Regions from separate parts of the Kitasatospora sp. NPDC006697 genome, predicted to be linked through region 1. Evidence: riboswitches for the same ligand, from Rfam matches in the RefSeq annotation. Region 1 holds a riboswitch; each other region holds the start of a gene.
What was found. Region 1 has a riboswitch for cobalamin ahead of ACFYNO_RS08210 (ribonucleoside-diphosphate reductase subunit alpha). Riboswitches for the same ligand answer to the same signal wherever they lie in the genome.
Positions count from the first base shown of each region.

Region 2: it holds a riboswitch for cobalamin, as region 1 does, so the genes downstream of both, ACFYNO_RS17375 (HoxN/HupN/NixA family nickel/cobalt transporter) here and ACFYNO_RS08210 (ribonucleoside-diphosphate reductase subunit alpha) in region 1, are expected to answer to the same signal.
Region 3: it holds a riboswitch for cobalamin, as region 1 does, so the genes downstream of both, ACFYNO_RS24525 (cobalamin biosynthesis protein) here and ACFYNO_RS08210 (ribonucleoside-diphosphate reductase subunit alpha) in region 1, are expected to answer to the same signal.

Region 1 is NZ_JBIAGU010000004.1:246,431-249,690, forward strand. It holds gene ACFYNO_RS08205 (glycosyltransferase family 39 protein) at 1-894, shown strand, start outside; cobalamin riboswitch at 958-1,078, shown strand; gene ACFYNO_RS08210 (ribonucleoside-diphosphate reductase subunit alpha) at 1,237-3,260, shown strand, end outside.
Region 2 is NZ_JBIAGU010000011.1:99,928-103,187, reverse strand. It holds gene ACFYNO_RS17390 (MMPL family transporter) at 1-294, opposite strand, end outside; gene ACFYNO_RS17385 (hypothetical protein) at 393-542, opposite strand; gene ACFYNO_RS17380 (hypothetical protein) at 573-770, shown strand; cobalamin riboswitch at 814-1,070, shown strand; gene ACFYNO_RS17375 (HoxN/HupN/NixA family nickel/cobalt transporter) at 1,102-2,199, shown strand; gene ACFYNO_RS17370 (hypothetical protein) at 2,207-2,356, opposite strand; gene ACFYNO_RS17365 (PPOX class F420-dependent oxidoreductase) at 2,611-3,018, shown strand; gene ACFYNO_RS17360 (PIG-L deacetylase family protein) at 3,026-3,260, opposite strand, start outside.
Region 3 is NZ_JBIAGU010000018.1:141,661-144,920, reverse strand. It holds gene ACFYNO_RS24530 (cobyric acid synthase) at 1-526, opposite strand, end outside; gene ACFYNO_RS24525 (cobalamin biosynthesis protein) at 523-1,476, opposite strand; cobalamin riboswitch at 1,507-1,670, opposite strand; gene ACFYNO_RS24520 (transcriptional regulator) at 2,195-2,893, shown strand.

The DNA of each region.
Region 1 (3,260 bases):
ACCGTCCCCATGGCCCTCCAGGGCTCCACGCAGAGCGCCCAGGTCGCCTGGAACAAGACCGGCCTGGCCGATCTGAAGGCCTATCCGGACACCCTCTTCCTCTCCTGGCACCTCGGCCTCGGGCTGATGGCGGTCGGCCTGCTGGGCCTGCTGGCGGCCCGCCGGCACGCCGCCCTGCTCGCCGGCTGGACGCTGCTGCCGCCGCTGGCCACCTTCGCCACCGCGAGCTGGCTCCACCTCTTCCTCAACCGCTACCTGCTCTTCACCGTGCCCGGGTGGGCCCTGCTCGCCGCCGCGGCGGTCTGCCGGGTGGCCGCCCCGGTGGCCCGGGGCTCCCGGGTGGCGCTGCCGCGGGCCGTGCTCTGCTGGCTGCTGGCCGGCGCCGCGGCGGCCGGGGTCGGCTGGACCGCCCGGCCGGAGATCGGGGCCACCCACCGCGACCTGGTGGGCGAGCCGGACTACGACCAGCTGACCCGGATCATGCTGGGCGACCAGCGCCCGGGCGACGGCATCGTCTACAGCAGCACCGTGATGGCCCGGATGTCGATGGCCTACGAGCTGCGCCACGTCCAAACCGCGCCCAGGGACATCCTGCTCCAGCGCTCCGCCGCCGGCCTCGGGCTGTACTCGGCCGAGGAGTGCGACGACCCGGACGCCTGCGCGGCCAACACCAACCGGATCTGGCTGGTCGCCACCGGCACCGGCGCGGACCCGTACGCGGCCCTCCCGCCGCAGACCGCGGAGCTCCTGCGCACCCAGTTCCAGGCCACCCGGACCGATGTCCTGGCCCAGGTCCGGCTGCTCCTGCTGGAGCGGGTCCACCCGTCCCGCCGGGCCTCCGCGGCGGACGACCTCGGCAACCACAACGTGCAGATGGCGCCCGGAACCAGTTGACCCTGTGTTGGGTCTCTACCACGTCGCGACACTACATATGGGCTTGCATGGCCCAAGCTCCACTACATGTATGCTCACTACCGCTGTCGAAGCAGGGGAACCCGGTGCGATTCCGGGGCTGCCCCGCAGCGGTGAGCGGGGCTGCCCGCGAGTCCGATGACCTGCCGTCAGCGTGCCTACCGGTCTTCCCGCCGAGACCCGACAGCACTTGTACGAAACGTCCGGGCCTCGCGGGTGGGCCAGGGTGATGGCGCGTGCCGGGGCAGTCCGGCGCGCCGGTCTCCCCTGCCCCCGCGCGGCCCCGGACACCCCGCCGTCCGCCGCCACAGGAGAGAGTGCGCCTTGACCGTCGCCGCCTCAGTTGCCCTGCCCTCACAGGGGCTCGCCGACAGCCCGTCCGACCCCGGTGCGGACCTGTTGCGACTGCTCACCGACCGGAGCGCCGACCTCCCCCAGGTGGATCCCGGCCACGTCGCCGCCGCCGCGCTGCGCGGCCGTCACGCCGGTTCGGACTTCGCCGAACTGCGCGGACTGGCCGTGGACGCCGCCGCTTCGATGATCGCCGAGGACCCCCAGTACTCGAAGCTCGCCGCCCGCCTGCTGGCCCGCGAGATCGAGGACGAGGCGGTCTCCCAGGGTGCCGTCAGCTTCGCCGCCTCGGTGGCCGTGGGCCACGCCGAGGGCCTGATCGGCGACACCACCGCCGAGTTGGTGGCCAAGCACGCGGACGCCTTCAACGCGCTGGTCGACCCGCACGGCGATGACCGGTTCGAGTACTTCGGCCTGCGCACCGTGCAGTCCCGCTACCTGCTGCGCCACCCGATCACCCGCAAGGTGGTGGAGACCCCGCAGTACTTCCTGCTCCGGGTCGCGGCGGGCCTGGCGGTCGGCGACTCCGCGCAGTCGGTGGCCGAGGTGGCCGAGCTGTACCGCCTGATGAGCCGGCTGGAGTACCTGACCAGCTCCCCCACCCTCTTCAACTCCGGCACCCGGCACCCGCAGATGTCCAGCTGCTACCTGCTGGACTCGCCGCTGGACAACCTGGACTCGATCTACAACCGGTACGCCCAGATCGCCCGGCTCTCCAAGCACGCCGGCGGCATCGGCCTCTCCTACAGCCGGATCCGCTCCCGGGGCAGCCTGATCCGCGGCACCAACGGCAAGTCCAACGGCATCGTGCCGTTCCTGCGCACCCTGGACTCCTCGGTGGCGGCGGTCAACCAGGGCGGCCGGCGCAAGGGCGCGGCCTGCGTCTACCTGGAGACCTGGCACGCGGACATCGAGGAGTTCCTGGAGCTGCGGGACAACACCGGCGAGGAGGCCCGCCGGACCCACAACCTCAACCTGGCGCACTGGATCCCGGACGAGTTCATGCGCCGGGTCAACGCCAACGCCGACTGGTCGCTCTTCTCCCCGGCCGACGTGCCCGAGCTGGTCGACCTGTGGGGCGAGGAGTTCGACGAGGCCTACCTGAAGGCCGAACAGGCCGGCAAGGCCGTCCGCACCATCCCGGCACAGACCCTCTACGCCCGGATGATGCGCACCCTGGCGCAGACCGGCAACGGCTGGATGACCTTCAAGGACGCCTCCAACCGGGCCGCCAACCAGACCGCGCTGCCGGGCCGCACGGTGCACTCCTCCAACCTGTGCACCGAGATCCTCGAGGTCACCGACGACTCGGAGACCGCGGTCTGCAACCTCGGCTCGGTCAACCTGGGCGCCCACGTGGCCGACGGCGCCTCCGCCGCCGACCTGCTGAACGCGATGGACTGGGAGCGGCTGGACGCCACCGTGCGCACCGCGGTGACCTTCCTGGACCGCGTGGTGGACATCAACTTCTACCCGACCACCGAGGCCGGCACCTCCAACTCCCGCTGGCGGCCGGTCGGCCTGGGCGTGATGGGCCTCCAGGACGTCTTCTTCAAGCTGCGGCTGACCTTCGACTCGCCCGAGGCGAAGGAGCTCTCCACGCTGATCGCCGAGCGGATCATGCTAACCGCCTACGAGCGCTCCAGCGAGCTGGCCGAGCAGTTCGGCCGGCACCCGGCCTACGCCGAGACCCGGGCGGCCCGCGGCCAGCTGCACATCGACCACTTCTTCACAGACCAGCACAGCGAGGGCGCCCCGCACTGGCAGGAGCGCTGGGACGAGCTGCGCGCCACCATCGCCCGCACCGGCCTGCGCAACTCGCTGCTGCTGGCGATCGCCCCGACCGCCACCATCGCCTCGATCGCCGGCGTCTACGAGTGCATCGAGCCGCAGGTCTCCAACCTCTTCAAGCGCGAGACCCTGTCCGGCGAGTTCCTCCAGGTCAACCCGTACCTGGTGAAGGAGCTCAAGGACCTGGGCGTCTGGGACCAGCAGAC
Region 2 (3,260 bases), on a different contig from region 1:
GGTGATCGGCCGGTCGGCGGCGATCACGATCTGCAGCGCCGAGGAGGCGTTCCCGGCGAAGTGCTGCTCCGCGAGCTGGCGGACCTTGACCGAGTCGGAGCCGTTGGCCTGCCAGCCGGCGCCGGAGAGCGCGGTGGTGACCTCGGGCGCGAAGGCGCCGAGGCCGACCACGATCAGCAGCCAGCCGATCAGCACGGTCTTGGTGTGGTGCACGGCCCACAGGCCCAGGCGGCCGAGCGGCCCGGGGCGGGCCTGGCCCTGCGCGGACGCGGGGTGGGGGGCGAGGGTGGTCACGGTGGAACTCCTGATTCGATACCGAGGGGGGTATGTTCTCGGGCAGGCGAAAGTCCAACGCCCGGCCGCCCGGCAGGAGGAGCCGGGGCCCTCCTCCTTCAGCACCTCGCCCCGTCGGCCCGCTCGCCGCCGGTGCGCGCGTCGGGCACCAGCGGCGCGTCCGCCCGCCCGAGCAGCGAGGCGAGCGCGTCCACGGTGAACCGGGCGGGCACGGCAGAGGCAGTCCAGGTAGTACCGGGCGAGTACATGCGGTGATCTCCTGATACCGGTGGGGGTATATGCCGGATGTCACCCACGATACCCCCACCGGTATCCAAAGGCGTCATCCGCCGCCCGCGCCCGCCGCCGCGATCCTCGGCGCCGGGGACGGCAGGCGGCCGGCCGACCGGTTCGGCGGACGCACCCTGCAGCGCGTCTTCGCCGTGGCCCCGCTCACCGTCGCCGCCCTGATGGGCGTGCACGCCCTGCTCCCCTGACCCGGGCGTGGCGGACCGCCCCCAGGTGGCGGGCTTGTCGGTGACCGCATGTCACCTTTACGGTGGCTCTTGCCGTGGTGTTCGGGAAGACCGGTGCACTGTGCTCGCGCACAGGAGTCCGGAGCGGCCCTCGCCACTGTGATCGGGTAGTCCCCGCACCGTTCCCGCCGGTCCGCCGACGGGTGGTCACTGGACGCGCAGCGTCCGGGAAGGCCGGGTGCGGGAGCGTCCGCACGCCTCGAGCCGGGGCGGGCGGGCACCCCGTCAGCCAGGAGACCGGCCACGGCACCGCGAGTGAACTGTCCACGAGGTGTTGGAGAGGCTGCCTGGTATGGCCGTGCCCGAAACCGTTGTCCGCCCGTCCCCGTCCGACTCCCTGCGCTGGGAGCGCCGGGACTGGATCCGCACCGGCGGCCTGATGGCGGTGATCGCCGGAATGCACGTGGCGGCCTTCGGCATCCTGCTCGCCCTGGTCGTCCCGCACCACTACTCGGCCGGCACCCAGGTCTTCGGCCTGGGTCTGGGCATCACCGCCTACACCCTCGGCATGCGGCACGCCTTCGACGCGGACCACATCGCGGCGATCGACAACACCACCCGCAAGCTGATGGCCGACGGCAAGCGGCCGGTCTCGGTCGGCTTCTGGTTCGCGCTGGGCCACTCCAGCATCGTGGTGGTGCTGGCCACCCTGGTCGCCGCGGGCGCCAAGGTGGTCGGCACCCTGACCGACGACAACTCGGGCACCCACCGAGTGCTCGGGGTGGTCAGCACCAGCGTCTCCGGCGGCTTCCTCTACCTGATCGCCGCGCTCAACCTGGTCGCGCTGACCGGCATCTACCGGGTCTTCCGGGCGATGCGGGCCGGGCAGTTCGACGAGCACGAGCTGGAGAAGCACCTGGACGGCCGGGGCTTCATGAACCGGATCCTGGGCCGGCTGACCAAGTCGATCACCCGCCCCGGCCAGATGTACCTGGTCGGCCTGCTCTTCGGCATCGGCTTCGACACCGCCACCGAGGTCTCGCTGATGGTGATGGCCGGCTCCGGCGCGGCGGCCGGCCTGCCCTGGTACGCGATCCTCTGCCTGCCGCTGCTCTTCGCCTCCGGCATGAGCCTCTTCGACACCCTCGACGGCACCTTCATGAACTTCGCCTACCACTGGGCCTTCGCCAACCCGGTCCGCAAGGTCTACTACAACCTCACCATCACCGGGCTGTCGATAGCCGTCGCCTTCCTGATCGGCACCATCGAGCTGGTCGGGGTGCTGCACGAGCAGCTGGACCTGGCGGATCCGGTCACCGGCTGGATCTCCGGGATCGACCTGAACAACGTGGGCTTCGTGATCGTCGGCCTCTTCGTGGTGGTCTGGGCGGGCGCGCTGGCCTACTGGCGGCTCGGCAAGGTGGAGAGCCGCTGGCCGGCCAAGGGCTGACGGCCGCTCAGCCCGCGCCGAGCACGCTCGCCCGGTGCGCGGCGTCGCCCGGGCGGGCGGGGGCCTCCACGCTGGGCAGCGGACGGCCGGTCACCGCCTCGAAGGCGCCGACCAGTTCGCGCACCGGGGTACCGGTGCCGCTGCCGAGGTCGATCACCCGGTGGCCCTGCGGCCGTCGGCGAACCCGCGGCGCCCGGTGACCAGGCTGTCCAGGATGACGGGCTGGTCGCCGTGGTCGGCGAGGCGGGAAGCGACGGTGCTGCCAAACAAAAACAAACCACCCTCGCCCGGCCCCCGAAGTCCCCGCCCCTCCGCGCCCGGTGCGGCAGACTGGGCCCGTGGCAGTCCGTCCCCCCGGCTCCGCCCCGGCGCCCGCGGGCTGCTGACGCCGTGACCGAAGGGACCCCACCCGTGTCCGCCCAGCTCTCCGACGCCCTGAAGCAGCTCATCGACACCACCCCGGTCTTCGCCACCGTGGCCACCATCCAGCCCGACGGCAGCCCGCAGCTCTCCGTCGTCTGGATCACCCGGGACGGCGACGACCTGCTGATCTCCACCACCATCGGCCGCCGCAAGGAGCTCAACCTGCGCCGCGACCCGCGGATCACCGTGATGGTCAACCCGGCCAACGCGCCGTACACCTACGCCGAGGTCCGCGGCACCGCCACCCTCACCACCGAGGGCGGCCAGGAGCTGATCGACGCGCTCTCCGTCAAGTACACCGGCAAGCACTACGCCGACTTCAACCCCGGCTCCGCCGACGACGCCCCGCGCGTGGTGGTCCGGGTGACGCCGCGCAAGGTGGTGGGGCGGATCTGACCCGGTCTCAGGCCAGGTCGGCGGCCGGGATCTCCACGTACCACTCCCGGCCGAGCAGCGCCGCGAAGACCGGGGCCGGCAGCCGGGTGAGCAGCTGGAAGAGGCCGGCCGAGCGGCCGCTGCCCGACAGCTGCGAGCGGTGCGCGGCGAGCGCCGCCTGCTTCTGGCGGGCGTAGGCGCGCACGTCGATCCGGTGGGTGATCGCGGCGCGCGGGCTGTAGGCGCGGGCAAGCTCCTCGCGG
Region 3 (3,260 bases), on a different contig from region 1:
ACATGGCGGCGAACACCCCGCCCCGGTCGATGTCGCCGACCACCAGCACCGGCAGGCCGGCGGCCCGGGCCAGGCCCATGTTGGCGATGTCCCGGTCGCGCAGGTTGATCTCGGCGGGCGAGCCGGCGCCCTCGCACACCACCACGTCGAAGCGGCGGCGCAGATCGGCCAGGCACTCCAGCGAACGCTCCAACAGGTAGGGCTTGCGCTCCCGGTAGTCCAGCGCGCCCACCTCGGCCACTGCGCGCCCCAGCAGTACCACCTGGCTGCGCCCGTCGGCGCCCGGCTTCAGCAGCACCGGGTTCATCGCCGCCTCCGGCTCCACCCGGGCCGCCTGGGCCTGCATCACCTGGGCCCGGCCGATCTCGGCGCCGTCGGCGGTCACCATCGAGTTCAGCGACATGTTCTGCGCCTTGAACGGCGCCACCTTGACGCCCTGTCGGGCCAGCCAGCGGCAGATGCCCGCGGTCACCACGCTCTTGCCGGCGTCCGAGGTGGTGCCGGCGATCAGGATCGCGTTGCTCACCTGCGTCCCTTCCACAGCAGTCGGGCCGCCACCGTCGTCCCCAGGGCCAGCAGGCCGACCCGGCGGGAGAGGCGGCAGGCCCGCTCGATGTCCGGCACCGCCACCGGGCGCAGCTCGGCGCCCAGCACCGGGCGGTGCTCCGTCCTGGTCCCGTACTGCAGCGTGCCGCCCAGCCGGACGCCGAGGGCGCCCGCGAAGGCCGACTCCGCCTGGCCCGCGTTGGGGCTCGGGTGCGCGGCCCCGTCCCGCCGCCAGACCTGCCAGGCCCGGCCGCGGTCCTCGGCCGCCGCCACGGTCAGCAGCGCCGTCAGCCGGGCGCCCGGCCAGCCCGCCACGTCGTCCAGCCGGGCCGCCGCCCAGCCGAACCGGCGGTAGCGCGGGGACTTGTGGCCCACCATCGCGTCCAGGGTGTTGACGGCGCGGAAGGCGAGCAGGCCCGGAGTGCCGGCCAGGGCGCCCCAGGCCAGGGCGTTCACCACGGCGTCGGCGGTGTTCTCGGCCACCGACTCGACCACGGCGCGGGCGATCTGCTGCCCGTCCAGCGCGCTCGGGTCGCGGCCGCAGAGGTGCGGCAGGCGGGCGCGGGCGGCCTCGAGGTCGTCGGCGCCGAGCGCGGCGGCGATGGTGCGCGCCTCGCGGGTCAGGGAGGTGCCGCCGAGCACCGTCCAGGTGGCGAGGCCGGCGGCCACGGCCTGCCGGAGTGGCCCGGCCCGGTGCAGCAGCGCGGCCGAGCCGACGGCCACGCCGCCCACGGCGAGCGCGGTGTGCAGGGCGCCGGCGCCGCGGTGGTCGCGGTGCAGCAGGTTCTCGAGCCGGAGCGCGGCACTGCCGAAGAGGGCCACCGGGTGGCCGCGCCGGGGATCGGCGAACACCGCGTCGGCGGCGAACCCGGCCACGGCGCCGAGCGCGTAGGCCGGGGCGTGCGCGGGCGGCGGCAGGGCGCGCTGCATCGGTGCGTGTCCTCACTCAGGGTCCGCGCCCTGGATCGACGAACCGGGGGCGAGAGTTCCTGGCTCCCGGGGCGCGCTGCGGCCGACTCTCCGGCGGGCTCCCCGGTGACAGTGGCGGGACCGCGCCGGATTCGCACCGGCTTCCTCTGCTTGCCTCCGTATGGCCCATGGATACCATCACGCGGCCAAACCGCGCGTCAACAGGGAGGGCGCGCTGCCGGGCCTGCTGACGCGCCCGGCCGGCCGGCGCCCGGAGCTGTTGCGCCCGGGGCGGCCTCGATGCCGTTGACGGGCCGGAGCCTGAGCGCCCGTCGGCGGGTGAGTGGTTGATCACACGGGGGATGGGCGGGCGGGCTGACGCGGCCGTCCAGCCTGACGCGCTGTGCGACGGCCGGAGCCTGATTGCCCGTCGGCTGCCCCTCCTCCCCATCGGGTGCGTGGTTGATCACACGGGCGGATGGGCGGGCTGACGTGCGCGGCTGGTCGGCGCCCGGAGCTGCTTCGTCCGGGGCCGCCTCGCTGCCGTTGGCGGGCCGGAGCCTGAGCGCCCGTCGGCCGGCCATCCCCCTCGTCGGGTGAGTGGTTGATCACACCGGGAGCCGCCCTGGTGGGGGCGCGGGTGCTGGGCGATCGTCCAACGGGATGTCAGGCGTCGCCGAGGGGCTTCGTGCGTTCAGCGGGTGGGGTCCGGGAAGCGCGCCGCCCTACCGTCGGCGCCATGCGAAGAAGCAGGCCCCCGGCCCCCGCTCCGGTCCCGTTCTCCCCGCAGGCCGCCCGCGCGCACCGGACCGGCCTCGGCCTCACCCCGGAGCAGGTGGCGGCGGCGATGGCTGCACACGGCGTGCGGCTGCTGCCCGGGCACGTGCTGGGCTGGGAGAGCGGCGAGATCATCCCGGGGGAAGAGGAGTTCATCGCCCTCGCCCGCGCACTCTGGTGCCCGCCGGTCCAGCTGATGGGCACCCGCCCCGCCACCCTGCGGGACTTCCGGCTCGCCCGCGAACTGAGCCAGCAGCACGCGGCCACCCGGATCGGCATGGGCCTGCGCAGCTACGCGGCCGCCGAACTGACGGGCCGCTGGACCGGCGACCCGGAACAGGCCGCCGCCCTGGTGGCACTGCTCGGCATGACCCTGCGCGAGTTCGTCCGCGTCACGGGCGGCGAGGGCGAGCTGGCGGACCTGCTCCGCCGCTGCGTGGCGGGCCGCTGGCAGGCCCACCTCCCGGCGGTCGCCCGCCTGGTCCCCGTCCCACCTGCCCGCCTCACCGGGGCCCTGACGGCGCTGCAGGCGGAACACCAGGTTCCCTCCCACTGGGGATCCACCACCCAGCGCACCGCGCCGCCGCCCCCGAGCGAGCCGCACCCGGAGCGCTTCTGGGCGCTGCTGGCGGAGCAGGGGACGGGGGGTCTGGCGGTGTAGGGGAGGCCTGCCGCCGGGCGAGGGATAGAGGGGACGCGAGAGGCCGCGCAGCCCGAGCGCGCTGCCTGCCGCGAGAAGGCCCGGCCTCTCGCTGGCACCGGCGGGCGAGCAGGCGCGGGAGGTGGGGGATGGCTCGGAGGAGCCGGAGGCCGGCCCGGCTGAGCGTGCTGCCCGCCGCGCGAAGGCCCAGCCCCAGGAGCCACGCCCGGCTCGCGCGGGCGAGGAGGCAGCGGAGCGCGACGCCGATGGCGGGGGTGAGGGAGTGGCTGCCACGACCCGGGCGCGAGATCGCGGTGAGGAGGAGGCCAGTGGTGACATGACTGGGGCGTGTTTCCGTTGACGAATCTCTTCCTGATGACGCCGGGCG